Regions from separate parts of the Agrobacterium sp. NPDC090283 genome, predicted to be linked through region 1. Evidence: riboswitches for the same ligand, from Rfam matches in the RefSeq annotation. Region 1 holds a riboswitch; each other region holds the start of a gene.
What was found. A riboswitch is a leader RNA that binds a small molecule or an ion and turns the genes downstream of it on or off. The one in region 1 is predicted to bind thiamine pyrophosphate.
Positions count from the first base shown of each region.

Region 2: another riboswitch for thiamine pyrophosphate. It lies ahead of thiB (thiamine ABC transporter substrate binding subunit); the one in region 1 lies ahead of ACIQUH_RS03980 (ABC transporter permease).
Region 3: another riboswitch for thiamine pyrophosphate. It lies ahead of thiC (phosphomethylpyrimidine synthase ThiC); the one in region 1 lies ahead of ACIQUH_RS03980 (ABC transporter permease).

Region 1 covers NZ_JBIVYG010000002.1:211,364-216,575, reverse strand. The annotation lists gene thiE (thiamine phosphate synthase) at 1-344, opposite strand, end outside; gene ACIQUH_RS03990 (hydroxyethylthiazole kinase) at 331-1,071, opposite strand; gene ACIQUH_RS03985 (ABC transporter substrate-binding protein) at 1,068-2,018, opposite strand; gene ACIQUH_RS03980 (ABC transporter permease) at 2,015-2,800, opposite strand; TPP riboswitch at 2,926-3,028, opposite strand; gene ACIQUH_RS03975 (TadE/TadG family type IV pilus assembly protein) at 3,220-4,542, shown strand; gene ACIQUH_RS03970 (pilus assembly protein TadG-related protein) at 4,728-5,212, shown strand, end outside.
Region 2 covers NZ_JBIVYG010000011.1:179,226-184,437, reverse strand. The annotation lists gene ACIQUH_RS17330 (thiamine diphosphokinase) at 1-408, shown strand, start outside; gene ACIQUH_RS17325 (ABC-F family ATP-binding cassette domain-containing protein) at 413-2,239, shown strand; gene ACIQUH_RS17320 (VOC family protein) at 2,338-2,730, shown strand; TPP riboswitch at 2,776-2,886, shown strand; gene thiB (thiamine ABC transporter substrate binding subunit) at 2,925-3,938, shown strand; gene thiP (thiamine/thiamine pyrophosphate ABC transporter permease ThiP) at 3,958-5,212, shown strand, end outside.
Region 3 covers NZ_JBIVYG010000011.1:19,924-25,135, forward strand. The annotation lists gene thiS (sulfur carrier protein ThiS) at 1-79, opposite strand, end outside; gene thiO (glycine oxidase ThiO) at 48-1,052, opposite strand; gene thiC (phosphomethylpyrimidine synthase ThiC) at 1,054-2,877, opposite strand; TPP riboswitch at 2,972-3,083, opposite strand; gene ACIQUH_RS16610 (acyl carrier protein) at 3,266-3,517, shown strand; gene ACIQUH_RS16615 (acyl-CoA dehydrogenase family protein) at 3,517-4,698, shown strand; gene ACIQUH_RS16620 (amino acid--[acyl-carrier-protein] ligase) at 4,703-5,212, shown strand, end outside.

The DNA of each region.
Region 1 (5,212 bases):
TCGGCGCGGTTCTTGACGGTGAGGCCGATGATCGCCTTTTCGCCGAGAATGCGCCTTGCGGTCTTGGCGTCCATGTCGTCAGCGCCAAGATGCACCCCGTCCGCGCCCGAGGCGAGCGCCACATCCACCCGGTCGTTGATCACCAAAGGCACGCCGGTGCCGGTGATGGCTTCGTGAATGGCGCGGGCGTTTTCGATCATCTCGCGCGTGGAGCCGTGCTTGTCGCGATATTGCAGAATGGTCGCGCCGTTGAGTGCGGCGGCCAGAGCCAGCTCCGGCAGCGACGCGACGTCGCCAAGGCTCGCATCGACCAGCGCGTTGAGGCGGTAATCAACCTTGTTCATGCTCTATCCTCGCGTGATTTGTGATGTCCTCACCGGAAATTTCGGAAAGCGCATCCAGAAACGCCGGTTCGAAGGTGCCGGGGCCGCTGGCGTGTCGCGCGGCGAGTTCGGCGGAAACACCAGTGACGGCAAGGGCGGAGGCCGCCGCCGTCAGCGCGTCTTTTTCCACCGCCATGAAGGCGGCGATGACGCCGCCAGAAAGGCAACCTGTTCCTGTCACCTTCGCCATCCACGGATGGCCGTTGAATATCCTGACGCTACGGGTCTTGTCGCCGAGATGATCCACAGGCCCGGTCTCGATCCTCACCACGTCAGGCACATCACCGATCAGGCTCATTTCGGCGTGATTGCCACGCACGATCGTCGGGGAAAGTGCGATGAGTTCGCGTGCGAATGCCAGCCGCGATGGTGAATAATCGCAATGCACGGGATCGACGATCCATGGCTTGCCGGATGCATTGGCGATCTCGATCGCCAGCCGGATGACCTTGCGCCGCTCGGCATCCAGTGTGCCGAGATTGACGGTCAGCGCATCGGCCTTGGCAACGAAGCTCTCGATTTCCTCGAGCGAGGTGGTCATGGAAGGAATTCCGCCGACGACGGTGATGCCGTCGGCCGTGAATTTCTGCACCACGGTGTTCATCAGGCAATGCACGCGCGGGCGTGCCTGCCTGACTTTTTCAAGAAGTTCGGCGGCCTTTGCCGCGGTCGGAATAGTGCCGGTCATGGCTGTTGCAGCTCCACGGCGATGTCGTCTGCTGCCGGCGCCTGCTTGATCAATTGCATCTCCTGCATGAAAGCGCCAAAACGGGTATAGCGGGTGCGGTCGAGCGCCGCCGGGCGCTTGGCGAAACGCGGCAGCGTGTCGAAGAAGGCCTGCTTGTTCAGCGCATCGTCGAGGTTCGGATAGGCCTTGATGAAAAGCTGCCAGGCTTCCTGCGGGTGGTTGGTGATGAAGATCGCAGCCTGCTCCACGGCGGAGAGAAAACGTGGCAGGCGGCTGTCCTTTACGAGATCGCGATGGGTGACGAAGATCAGCTCGTCATAGGCCGGCACGCCGTGCTCCTCCGGGAAGAAGGAGCGCCCCTCATGTCCCTCGAGCTTCATCTGCGTCAGTTCGAAATTGCGGAAACCGCCCAGCGTGGCATCCACCTTGCCGGCGATCAGCGATGGCGAGAGCGAAAAATTGACGTTGATCAGCTCGACATCATCCTTCGTCAGACCGTCCTTTTCCAGCATGCGCTTCAGCATCGCATCCTCGAAACCGGAGACGGAAAAACCGACCTTCTTGCCCTTCAGGTCTTTCAGGCTCTTGATCGGTCCGTCGGCCAGAACGGTGACGGTGTTGAGCGGGGTCTCGACCAGTGTGCCGAAACGCACCAGCGGCAGACCGGCATCGTGATCGAGATAGAGGTTGGGCTGGTAATGCACGCCGATATCGGCCTGTTTTGCCGAAACGAGGCGCGGCACGGCGGAGGGGTCTGCGGGCGGAACCAGTTCCACCTCCAGCCCGGCATCGGCGAAGAGGCCACGTTCCCTGGCGATCACCATCGGCGCGTGATCGGGGTTCACGAACCATTCGAGCAAGACGGTGAGCTTGTCGGCCGCCTGTGACTGCATGGGTGCGAGGACGCTAACAGCCGCGACGACGAGGGAAAGAAGAGTTCGTTTCATGGTACCGAAAGTCTCCGTAAATATCTGAAAGGAATGGTATGTTCTGTTTCTTTGGCCCAGGGGGCGAGATTGGCTGTCGCCCGGTCGACGACAAGCCGCAGCAGCACTGCCATCACGGCGAGAATGGCCATGGCGGCGAACATGGTGTCGGTCTGCATGCGGGCATTGGACTGGACCATGACGAACCCGAGCCCTGCGGATGCGCCCACCCATTCGCCGATGACGGCGCCGAGCGGGGCGAGCGGTGCTGCCACCCGCAAGCCCGAAATCAGCGAGGGCAGCGCCAGCGGTACGCGCAGCCGGGTGAGGATCTGCCAGTGGCTCGCCGCAGTCAGCGAGGCGGCGTCGAGTATGGCGCGATCCGTGCGGTTGAGGCCGTCGGTGAAAGAGGAGGCGACGGGGAAGAAGATGATGATCGCCGTCATGACCACTTTTGAAGCCATGCCGAAACCGAACCAGAGGACGAGGATGGGGGCCAGCACGAAGACCGGAAAAGCCTGCAACACCAGAACCATGGGCCAGACAAGGCGGCCGAGGCGCGGGATGGCGGCAATCGTGAAAGCGACGACAATGCCGGCGGTGATGCCTGTGGCGAGCCCGAGCGCCATTTCTCCGAGTGTTACCAGCGCTTGCCCGAAAAGGAAGCCGGGCTGGCGCAGGAAAGCGCCAGCGACATCGACGGGCGATGGCAGGATATAGCGGGGCGGTGCGAACAGCCACGTGCCGGCCTGCCAGACAAGGAGCAGAAGACCGACACCGTTCAGCGCATGGGTGGCACGCATGAGCCGGACCTCAGACGCAAACGCACCGCGTGCGAAGGGTGGAAGGTTTCAGCATCATCATTGGTCTCCAGATGTGACAATCACGGAGATCAGGCGAAGCGGAGAAGAGAAAGGGCAGCGCCTCCAAGGCGCGACAGTTCCGTTCCTACGCCGGCATGACCCGGATCAGGTTCAAGGGTCCGGCTCGTCGCCATCTCAGCACCGTCAGGTGCTCCCCTCGGAAGAGCTTGTTTTGTAGGTCAAGTTTTAAAAATGTCAACGGCCTCTGCCAGCCGGCGATCGGTGCCCGCTGTTATGGAGCTGCCGCAATATAGTTATTAGATATATCGAATTTATCGACAATTAGTTATGTCATTAAACTATATCGCAACCTCGTTCGACTAGGTAGGACCCGCATTCAGAGAAGCTCGGAGACGAACTTGAAAAACATCTGGCGGGACAAGTCTGGAAATTTTGCCATCCTCAGCGCTTTGCTGATGATACCGCTCATCGGATCGGCCGGTGTGGCGCTCGACATAACGCGCGGCCTTGGCGTCAAATATGATCTGCAGATGGCTGCCGATTCCGCGGCTCTGGCGGTGGTTGCCGATAGTTCGGCAAGTGCCCAGGCTGCGAAGCGAATGGCCGGCGATGGTGTTGTTACTGTCGGCGAGAAGGAAGCGGAAGCCTTCTTCCACGGCAATCAGCCGGGGCGCGCAGACTACAGGCTTCTGTCTCTTGAGGTATCGGTGATCAAGCGCGGGACCATCATCGAGTCGTCGGTCAGCTACAGGGCTGCTGTGAATACGACACTTTCCAAGGTGCTCGGGAAAGATTTGGTCACGGTGGCGGGCAGCGCCACGGCCAAATACGAGACGGAGACCTTTACCGATTTTTATCTCCTCCTCGACAATTCACCTTCCATGGGTGTAGGCGCCACGCCGGCGGATGTCGCGATAATGGAGAAGACGATCGGCTGCGCTTTCGCCTGTCACCTGACGAAAGACGGTATGTCAGATCCGAACAGCACCTATTTCAGGATCAAGAACAAAGACACCAACGCCAAAAACAGCATTAGCGCCACCACGCGTATCGACGTGGTTGCCAAGGCAACCGCGAGCTTGATGGATACGGCAGCGGACACGCGCAAGAGTAAAGACCAATATCGTATTGCCGTTTACACTTTCGGGAAGACCGCGGATGATGCCTTTCCCGACAGGGATCTGCTCGAAGTTGTGTCGCGCACGTCGGATTTGAAGACGGCCAAGAAAAAGGTTGCCGAAATCGAGCTCATGTCGGTTCCGAGTCACGGATATAACCGCGACCAGCACACCAATTTCGACCGGGCCCTTACCAAGATAGAAGGCAAGATGGGAGCCTCGGGTAGCGGTGCCAGTTCCGCCACGCCGGAGAAAATCGTATTCTTCGTTTCAGATGGTGTAGGTGACAGCTACAAGCCGGCCAATTGCACCAAAAAAACGACAGGCGGAGGTCGTTGTCAGGAGCCGATCGACACAAGGCTTTGCACCGAACTCAAGAAAAAGGGCTTCCGGATCGCCGTGCTTTACACCACCTACCTGCCGTTGCCAGGTAATGGCTGGTACAGGCTTTGGATACAGCCATTCGAGACGGAAATCGGCTCTCGCATGCAAGCCTGCGCCTCCCCGGGCCTGTTCTTCGAAGTCAGCCCCTCGCAGGGTATCAGCGAAGCGATGTCGGCGCTGTTCAAAAAGGCGATCAGCACGCCGCGCCTGACGAGTTGAAGCTTGTGCCCGAAAGCGGTTCAAAGCGCTGTCCATGCTTGCCGCTGGCGTGACGGAAAACATTTTTCGATTTTAATATTAGTTATTCAGGAAATTAGATTTATCGAAAATTAGTTATCCTTTGAAACTGCCTTTCAACAGTATTTGCTTAAGTCTCGTCTCCGGCAGGGTTCCGGGGGGCGAATTTGAAGAATATCTGGCAGGACAAATCAGGGAATTTCGGCATTCTCAGTGCGTTGTTGATGGTGCCGCTGATTGGCGTCGCCGGCGTGGCGCTTGATGTGACGCATGGCATGGCGATCAAATCGGACCTGCAGATGGCAGCGGATGCTGCAGCGCTTGCGGTGGTTGCCGATACGTCGGCGAGCGTTCACAAGGCGAAGGAAATGTCGGGGGATGGCGAAGTTACGCTTGGCGGTGATGAAGCCTCTGCCTTCTTCGACGCTAACAAGCGGGCCAATTCCGACTACAAGCTCCTGTCTCTCAACGTGTCGGTGATCAAGCGCGGAAACGCCATCGAATCCTCCGTCGACTTCAAGGCGTCGGTCGCAACGACGCTATCGCAGATCCTTGGAAAGGACCTCATCACCGTTTCGGGCAGGGCGACAGCCAAATACGAGACGGAGACCTTCAGCGACTTCTATGTCCTGCTCGATAATACCCCTTCGAT
Region 2 (5,212 bases), on a different contig from region 1:
ATCGCGGTATCGGAAGCTCTCTCCCGTGGCGCGCATTCGCTGGTGCTTGTCGGTGCGCTTGGAGGTGCGAGAAGCGACCATGCGCTTCAGCATCTCCTCTATGCGGTGGCGCTTGCCGAACGGGGTATCGACGTTACGCTGACCTCTGGTGAAGAAGAGGCCCGGCCGTTGCTTGCCGGTTCGCTCGATATCGATCTGCCGCCCGCTTCGCTGTTTTCCGTTGCTGGATTTACCGCCCTTGCGGGGCTCGATATCGGCAATGTGCGTTATCCGCTGACGGATTTCGCGCTTGCTTTCGGTTCTTCCCGCACTATTTCCAATGTCGCGAATGGCGGCCCCGTGCATTTCTCGCTGAAAAGCGGAAAAGCCATCGTGCTCGCCCGCCCCTATGATCTGACCGGAGCCTGACGCCTTGGCACCCCCAATTTTGAAACTCGATGACATCAAGCTGACCTTCGGCGTGACCCCGCTGCTCGATGGCGCCAATCTCCAGGTGGAACCGGGCGACCGCATCTGCCTCGTCGGGCGCAACGGTTCGGGCAAGTCCACCCTGATGAAGATCGCCGCGGGTCTCGTCGAGGCGCAGTCGGGCGAGGTTTTCCGGCATCCGGCCGCCACCATCCGTTATCTGGAGCAGGCACCGGATTTTGCCGGTTACGATACGGTTCAGGCCTATGCCGAGGCGGGGCTTGGACCCGGTGACGATCCCTATCGCGTCACCTATCTTCTTGAGCATCTTGGCCTCACCGGGCAGGAGCACCCTGCAAGCCTTTCCGGTGGTGAGGCGCGACGTGCGGCCCTTGCCCGCGTCATGGCGCCGGAACCCGATATTCTGATGCTGGACGAACCGACCAACCATCTCGATCTGCCGACCATCGAATGGCTTGAAAGCGAGTTGCAGCAGACGCGCAGCGCGCTGGTGCTGATCTCGCATGACCGGCGTTTTCTGGAGAAGGTTTCGACCTCGACCGTCTGGCTCGATCGCGGCCAGTCCCGTCGTCTCAATCGCGGTTTTGCCCATTTCGAGGAATGGCGCGACAAGGTGCTGGAAGAGGAAGAGCTGGAGCAGCACAAGCTTGGCAAGGCCATCGAGCGCGAAGAACACTGGATGCGCTATGGCGTGACCGCAAGGCGCAAGCGCAATATGCGCCGCGTCGGCGAGCTTCAGGCGATGCGTGCGGAATATCGCGGCCACAAGGGACCGCAGGGCACGGTGCAGGCGACCGTCACCGAAGGGCGCGAATCCGGCAAGCTGGTCATCGAGGCCGAGGCCATCACCAAGGCTTACGGCGAGCGGGTGATCGTCGCGCCGTTTTCGCTGCGCGTCCATCGCGGCGATTGCATCGGTTTCGTCGGCCCGAATGGCGCTGGCAAAACCACGCTTCTGAAGATGCTCACCGGCCAGCTGGAGCCCGATAGCGGCATGGTGAAGCTCGGCACCAATCTGGAGATCGCGACGCTCGATCAGAAACGCGAAGATCTCAATCCCAACGATACGCTGGCGCATTATCTGACCGATGGCCGGGGTGAAAACCTGCTGGTCAATGGCGAATTGAAGCATGTAACGGGTTATATGAAAGACTTCCTGTTCCAGCCGGAACAGGCCCGCACGCCGATCCGCAACCTTTCCGGCGGCGAGCGCGCGCGTCTTATTCTGGCGCGCATTCTGGCGCGGCCGACCAATCTTCTGATCCTCGACGAGCCGACCAACGATCTCGATATCGAAACGCTCGATCTTTTGCAGGAAATCGTCGCGGGCTTTTCCGGCACCGTCATTCTCGTCAGCCACGACCGCGATTTTCTCGACCGCACCGTCACTTCCACCATCGCGCCCGTCAATCCTGATGAGCCGGATGGACGATGGATTGAATATGCCGGTGGTTATTCGGACATGATGGCGCAGCGCAAGGGTGCTGCGGAAGAAAAACGCAAGGCCGAGAAACAGGAAAAGGCGAAGGCCGCACCTTCGGTCTCCGCGTCACAGGATCCTTCAAAGGCCAAGGGCAAGCTTTCCTTCAAGCAGAAATTCGCGCTCGAAAATCTGCCTAAGGAGATGGAAAAGGCGCAAAGCGAAATCGCAAAACGCGAGCAGCGCATGGCCGACCCTGAGCTTTTCACCAAGGACCCGAATGCCTTCAACACGCTGGCGCAGGAAATGTCGAAGCTGCGCGACAAGCTGGAAGCCATGGAAGAAGAATGGCTGGAACTGGAGATGCTGCGCGAGGAACTGGAGGGCTGAAGGCAATCGGGCTCTCGTTTGACCGGTCCTGCTTCGGCCTTTGACAGAAAAGCGGAATTGCCGTTCTATGCCGGCGTTCGTTTGGAGGAGTTGTGAAAATGCGCATGATTTTCGTCAATCTGCCGGTCAAGAATATCGAGACATCAAGAAGTTTCTTCACGGCTCTCGGTTTCAGCTTCAATCCGGAATATTCGGATGACCGCACGCTCTGCATGATCGTGGAGGAAAACATCTTCGTGATGCTTCTCCAGGAAGGACGGTTCCGTGATTTCATCAACGGCGATATTGCCGACGCGACGCGCACCACCGAAGTTCTGACCTGTCTTTCTGCGGGAAGCCGCGAGGAAATCGACCGGATGATCGCCACCGCGCTTGCCTCCGGCGGCAGTGGCTGGAAACCCGTTCAGGACCATGGCTTCATGTATGCCGGCAGCTTTCAGGATCCCGACGGGCATGTCTGGGAACTGGTGCATATGACGGAGCAGGGCTGACTTCGGCCATCTTGCCAATCAGGGACGGCGGGACTACACCATCATCTTGATCTAACGGGGTGTCTTTTGTGCTTGGGCGCAAAAGGCTGAGAGGCTTGCCAACCCGAAGAACCTGATCCGGTTCATACCGGCGGAGGGATTAGACGGCTTTAACGCAGGCGGCTATTTCCCTATCGATTTTTGAGGAGATACCCGTGCGCCGTCGTCTTTTCCTGAATTCCCTCGTTGCCGCTTCGCTGTTTCTGCCCGGTCTTGCCGTCGCACAGGACAGGCAGGAACTGACCGTCTACACCTATGAAAGCTTCGTTTCCGAATGGGGTCCCGGTCCCAAGGTGAAGGAGGCCTTCGAGAAGGTTTGTAATTGCACGGTCAATTTCGTCGGCGTGGCCGATGGCGTGGCGCTGCTCAATCGTCTGAAGCTTGAAGGGGCGGGGTCCAAGGCGGATGTCGTCGTCGGTCTCGACACCAATCTCGTCGCGGAAGCGAAACAGACCGGTCTATTCGATGTCAGCGGCATCGATGCATCCGCGGCCAAGGTGCCGGGCGGTTACAAGGACGATGTTTTCGTTCCCTATGATTACGGCCATTTCGCTGTCATCTATGATACGAAGACCGTGAAAAACCCGCCGGCGAGCCTGAAAGACCTCGTGGAAGGCGACCCCTCGCAGAAAATCGTCATTCAGGACCCGCGCACCTCCACACCGGGGCTTGGCCTGCTGCTGTGGGTGAAATCGGTTTATGGCGACAAGGCGCCGGAAGCCTGGGAAAAGCTCAGGAAGCGTATTCTCACCGTTACGCCGGGCTGGTCGGAATCCTATGGCCTCTTCACCAAGGGGGAGGTGCCGATGGTGCTTTCCTACACCACCTCGCCCGCCTATCACATGGTTGCGGAAAAGACGGAGCGTTATCAGGCCGCCGCCTTTTCCGAAGGGCATTACATCCAGATCGAGGTTTCCGGTCTCCTTAAAAATGCACCGCATAAGGAACTGGCAAAGCAATTCCTCGCTTTCACGCTGACATCGGGTTTTCAGGATGCCATTCCGGAAAACAACTGGATGATGCCGGTTGCGGCAACCTCGAAGCCCTTGCCGGAGGCGTTTTCCAAACTCGTCGTGCCGCAGAAGACTTTCCTGATGGATCCGGAAGAGGTGGCGAAGAACCGCAAGGCGTGGATCGATGAATGGCTTGCCGCCATGAGCATGAATTGACGAAGAGGCACACCCGCGCATGATGCTGCGTCGTGATTACCGGCGGTCGATCATTTTCGGAACGGCGGCTTTTGCCGCCGTTTTCCTGTTCATGGCGCTCGCCGTTGCGGCTCTCCTGTTCTTTGATGCCGGCGCTTCCGCGGCCGGCATCATGGATGCCTATACCCTGCGCATCCTGCGTTTCACGCTTTATCAGGCAACGCTTTCCACTGTTCTTTCCATTGTTCTCGGCCTGCCGGTGGCGCTGGCGCTTGGCCGGCGACACGCATTTCCGGGAAGGATCTGGATCATCAGGCTGATGGCGGTGCCGATGGGTCTGCCTGTCATCGTCGGCGCTTTCGGCATCATCGCCATCTGGGGCAGGCAGGGTGTTTTGAATACGGCTCTCGTTTTTGCCGGAGCGGATGAACCTTTCAGCATTTACGGCCTGTCCGGCATCCTTATTGCCCATGTGTTTTTCAATCTGCCACTTTCGGTCCGGCTGATGCTCGCCGGGCTGGAGCGTATTCCGGGTGAATATTGGCGCATGGCGGCGAGCCTCGGCATGGGGCCGGTTTCGATTTTCCGTTTTATCGAATGGCCGGCAATCGCGCGTCTCGTTCCCGGCATTGCCGGGCTTGTTTTCATGCTGTGCGCCACAAGCTTCACGCTCGTTCTTCTGTTGGGCGGCGGGCCGGCGGCCACGACACTGGAGGTGGCGATCTATCAGGCGCTGCGGTTCGATTTCGATCCGCAGCGGGCGATTGCGCTTTCGGTTCTGCAGATTGCCCTCACCGCAATCCTGCTCGGCCTTCTCGCTTTTTTGCCGTCGCCCGAAGCGGAAATTCCTTCGCTTGGTCGTTCCTTTCGCCGTTTCGATGGCAAGGGCATTGGCGCCCGCCTCTGGGATGGCGCGGCCATCGTTTTCGCTATTCTGCTGATCGGCCTGCCGCTTGTCGCCATAGCCGTCTCGGGTTTGAGGGCCGATCTGCCACGTCTTCTGTCCGCGCCGATTTTCCTGCGCGCGGCGGCGACCAGTCTTGCAATCGCCCTTCTCTCCGCGGCCCTCGTCGTGCTCTGCTGCATGGCGATCATCGGCGCGCGCCAGGCGGTCAGCTCCAGACGGAAGGCGGGGCCCCCCCTGCGCTTCCTCTCCGCTCTGCTTGGGGCAGGGTCTTCGCTGGTGCTTTTGGTGCCGCCTGTGGTGTTGGGAAGCGGGTGGTTCCTGCTATTGCGGGTCTTCGGCGATGTCAGCTTCTATGCGCCCGTCCTCGTGGCGCTCATCAATATGCTGA
Region 3 (5,212 bases), on a different contig from region 1:
CGTATTCGAGGCTGGCGAGCAGGCCGGCCAGCGTCTCGGCGGCGAGATCAAGCTCGTCGCCATTCACCAGAAGTTTCATGATCCTTTTCCTTTTTAGAGAGTGTTTGGCAGACGATTTCAGCCGCCTGCCGCGCCATCGCCGGCGAGAGCAGAAAGCCGTGCCGGTGCGCGCCGTTGATGAAAATGGTCCTGCCATCCTGCGTGACATCAGGCAGATTATCCGGATAGGCTGGGCGCACGCCGGTGCCCGTCTCGATGACTTCCGCTTCCGCAAAGGCCGGATGCACGGCATAGGCGGCATTCAGGAATTCCATCATCGAGCGGGCGGAAATGGCGCCCGCATCCTCGGTTTCGATCATCGTTGCGCCCACCATGAAACGACCGGGCTCGCGCGGCACGATGTAAAGCGGAATGCGCGGATGCAGCAGCCGGACGGGACGAGAAAGAGAAACCTCCCGCGTGCCGAGATAGAGCATCTCCCCCCGCACACCGCGAAGGCTGGAAATCGTTCCCACCGCCGCAGGCCCGGTGCAATCCACGACCCGGTCGAACGGCTGTTCGTCCAGCGGAGTACCCATGTGGAACCGCACACCCATGAGGCAAAGCCGCTCATATAGCGATTGCAGCGCGAGGCGCGGATCGAGATGCCCTTCGTCGGGGAAATAAAGTCCGGACCTGAAGCGGCCGGCAAGATCGGGCTCCAGACCGGCGATTTCGCCCTCATCCATCCAGCGATAACCGCTGGTCCGCGAGGCGAAACGGGATAGCTCCGCCTTGTCACGGGCGGGTGCGACGACCAGCGTGCCATTGCGGACCACAAGGCCGGGGACCGCTGTATCCCACCAGTCGAGCGCCGCCTGGCCGAGCGTCAGAACCGCCGCTTCCGCATTTTCGCGCTCGCACCAGGGCGCCAGCATGCCGCCCGCATACCAGGATGCGCCGCGAGAGGGTTCGGCATTGCGCTCGCAAACCTCGACGCTAATGCCGTTCCGCGCCAGTTCGAAGGCCGCCGTCAAGCCGGCGACCCCCGTTCCCTTGATGAGAACACGCATGTTATTCGGCACTCGCGGGCGTCGAAAGCGGCATGTAAAGCTCGCCGCCTTCCTTGAAGCGTGCGGCCATGGCCTCCAGCCCCTCCTTCTGCGCCTCGGCGCGGATATCGTGGGAAATCCGCATCGAGCAGAATTTCGGCCCGCACATGGAGCAGAAATGCGCGACCTTGTGCGCCTCCTTCGGCAGGGTCTCGTCATGGAAGGACCGCGCCGTATCCGGGTCCAGCGACAGGTTGAACTGGTCTTCCCAGCGGAACTCGAACCTTGCGCGTGACAGCGCATCGTCCCGCACCTGCGCAGCCGGATGGCCCTTGGCAAGATCGGCGGCATGCGCGGCGATCTTGTAGGTGATAACGCCGACCTTCACGTCGTTACGATCCGGCAGGCCAAGATGTTCCTTCGGCGTGACGTAGCAGAGCATGGCCGTGCCGAACCAGCCGATCATCGCCGCCCCGATGCCTGAGGTGATATGGTCGTAACCGGGCGCGATATCTGTCGTGAGCGGCCCAAGCGTGTAGAAGGGCGCCTCGCCGCAGGTCTTCAGCTGCTTGTCCATATTCTCCTTGATCTTGTGCATCGGCACATGGCCGGGGCCTTCGATCATCACCTGGCAATCCCTAGCCCAGGCGATCTGCGTCAACTCGCCGAGCGTCTCCAGCTCCGCGAACTGCGCGGCGTCATTGGCGTCGGCAATCGAACCGGGCCGCAGGCCGTCACCCAGCGAGAAGGAGACATCGTAAGCGCGGCAGATATCGCAAATCTCCTCGAAATGCTCATAGAGGAAACTTTCCTTGTGGTGATGCAGACACCACTTGGCCATGATCGACCCGCCGCGCGAGACGATGCCGGTGACGCGGTTGACGGTGAGCGGAATATAATGCAGCCGCACACCGGCATGAATGGTGAAATAGTCGACGCCCTGCTCCGCCTGCTCGATCAGCGTATCACGAAACACGTCCCAGTTGAGGTCCTCGGCAATGCCGTTGACCTTCTCCAGCGCCTGATAAAGCGGCACCGTGCCGATCGGCACCGGCGAATTGCGGATGATCCATTCGCGGATATTGTGGATGTTGCGCCCGGTCGAGAGGTCCATGACGGTATCGGCACCCCAGCGGATCGCCCAGACCATCTTCTCCACCTCTTCCGCCATGGAGGAGGTGACGGCGGAATTGCCGATATTGGCGTTGATCTTCACCAGGAAATTGCGGCCAATGATCATCGGCTCAAGTTCCGGGTGGTTGATGTTGGCGGGAATGATGGCACGGCCGGCCGCCACTTCCTGACGCACGAATTCCGCCGTGACATAATCAGGGATATGCGCACCGAAACTCTCGCCGTCACGCGCAAGCTTTTCCTTCGCAGCCTCGCGTCCGAGATTTTCGCGGATGGCGATGAATTCCATTTCCGGCGTGATGATACCGGCCCGCGCATAGGCAAGCTGCGTCACCGCCTTGCCCGCCGTCGCTTTAAGCGGCTGGTGGCGCACGCCAAATTCCGGCGTCAGCCGCTCGCCGGTGGCAAAGCCGTTATCCTCCGGTTTGACGTGCCGGCCCTCATAAGCCTCGACATCGCCGCGCGCCACGACCCAGTCGTGACGCAGTCGCGGCAGACCCTTTTCAATCAGAACGGGATGGGTCGGATCGGTATAGGGGCCGGAGGAATCATAGACCGTTACCGGCGGTTCACCCGCCGTCGGGTGCACCGCGATCTCGCGCATCGGCACGCGAATATGCGGATGAAGGATTCCCGGTTTATGGATTTTCGTGGAGGCGGCATGCGGTCCGGTGGTAACCGACAGCGGGATAGTCTTGGCAGCGATATTCATCTTGAGGCTCCAAAGTTTGACTGTGGAGACCCAGTTCGAGCCGGAATGATGGAAAATACCGAAGTGCCGACAGCGTATTGCACACGCCAGCCGACATCAGGTCTTTGCACCGTCCCTACGCCAGTATGAACTGGATCAGGTTCAACGGGTCACTGCGCATGAAAGCAGAATCTCAGCCCCTTGACGGGACACCCCTGGTGAATGGCCACAGCAAAAGACACCGCCCGGCTTTTGTCAAGGCCGCCGATCAACGCTTGGCAAAGGTGCGGGAATGGCGCATGCTGCCGTTAGTTGTAATTAACCTAACGGTTTAGGTGAATATTATCGTTTGCGGCATAACGATAAGCACAAACCTTCCTAGTGTTGATTTCATTGGAGATACGTCGGAATGAATGCGACTATTCGTGAAATACTGGCAAAATTCGGCCAGCTTCCCACCCCTGTCGATACGATTGCAGATGAAGCCGATCTTTATGCAGCGGGCCTTTCTTCCTTTGCGTCGGTGCAATTGATGCTGGGTATTGAAGAAGCTTTCGATATCGAATTCCCGGACAATCTGCTGAACCGCAAGTCCTTTGCGAGCATCAGGGCGATTGAAGACACCGTTAAGCTCATTCTGGATGGTAAAGAGGCAGCCTGATGAACGTGACCGTGGCGCCGCAGGATGAAACGCTGTCCGCGCGCGCGGGCCGTGTCGCGATCATTGCCGCAAAGCATGCGGATGAGGTGGATGTCACCGGCCGCTTCCCGCAGGAAGCCGTCGATGCCTTGCGGCAGGAACGTCTGCTCGGCATTCAGGTGCCCTCCTCGCTCGGCGGCGAAGGCGCCTCCGTTCAGGAGATCGCCGATATCTGCGCCCGGCTCGGCCAGGCCTGTTCAGCGACCGCGATGATTTTCGCCATGCACCACATCAAGCTGTCCAGCCTGGTGGAACATGGCGTTGAGAGCAGCTGGCATCCGGGCTTCATGCGCCGCGTTGCCGGCGAACAGTTGCTCCTCGGCTCCGCCACCACCGAGGGCGGCATTGGCGGCAATCTGCGCAACTCCATCTGCGCGATCGAAGTCGAAGGCGATAACTGCCGGCTGGAAAAGGATGCCACCGTCATTTCCTACGGCAGCAATGCCGATGCGATACTCATCACCTCGCGCGCCCACAAGGATGCCGCGCCCGCCGATCAGGTGATGACCGTATTCCTGAAAAACCAGTATACGCTCGAAAAGACCCATGTCTGGGATACGCTCGGCATGCGTGGCACCTGTTCGGACGGCTTCCTGTTCCGCGGCGAAGCGCCGGCGGCACAGATTTTCCCGAAACCTTTCGCGGAAATCGCCGCGCAATCCATGCTTGCAAGCTCGCATCTCCTGTGGAGCGCCGTCTGGTATGGCATCGCCTCCGACGCGGTGCTGCGCGCGCAATCCTTCGTCAGAGCCGCGGCCCGCAAATCGCCCGGCACCGCCCCTCCGGGCGCGATCCGTCTTGCCGAGGTTTCCACCAAGCTGCAGGTGGTCAAATCCAACATCATCGCCGGCATCAAGGCTTACGAGGACACCAAGAGCGATCCGGAAAAACTGATGTCCATGGCCTTTGCCGTTGCCATGAACAATGTGAAGATCTGCTCTTCGGAAACCATTCTCGAGATCATCGACCACGCCATGCTGGTCTGCGGCATCATGGGTTACAAGAACGGCACGCCCTATAGCCTCGGCCGGCACCTGCGCGACGCGCATTCCGCCCGGCTGATGATTTCCAACGACCGCATTCTCGGCAATTCCGCCAATCTCCTGCTGGTTCACAGGCAGGACACCAGCCTCTTGGGATAAGACCATGGACATGCAAACATCGTTTCTCGATCGACTGTTCGAAGAAGGCCTGCTGATTGAAACGGGTGTGGACGGTCTTTATGGACGCAGCGGCCAGTTCGAGGATGTGATTGCCGCATTCGAGCGGCTGATCGACCGCACCGGTGGCGCCGATGGCGCCGAAGCGATCCGCTTTCCACCCGGCATCAACCGCGCCTATTTCGAAAAGAGCGGTTACATGAAGAGCTTCCCGCAGCTCGCCGGCACGGTCCATTCCTTCTGCGGCTGCGAACTCGACCATGTCAGCCTGCTGAAGACCATGGATGAGGGCGGCGACTGGACGAAGGACCAGAAAGCCACCGACATCGTGCTGACGCCGGCGGCCTGCTATCCGCTTTATCCGACGATTGCCAAGCGTGGCGCCTTGCCTGCCGGCGGCGGTCTCTATGACATCCAGTCCTATTGCTTCCGCCATGAGCCTTCCAAGGATCCGGCCCGCCAGCAGCTTTTCCGCATGCGCGAATATGTCTGCATG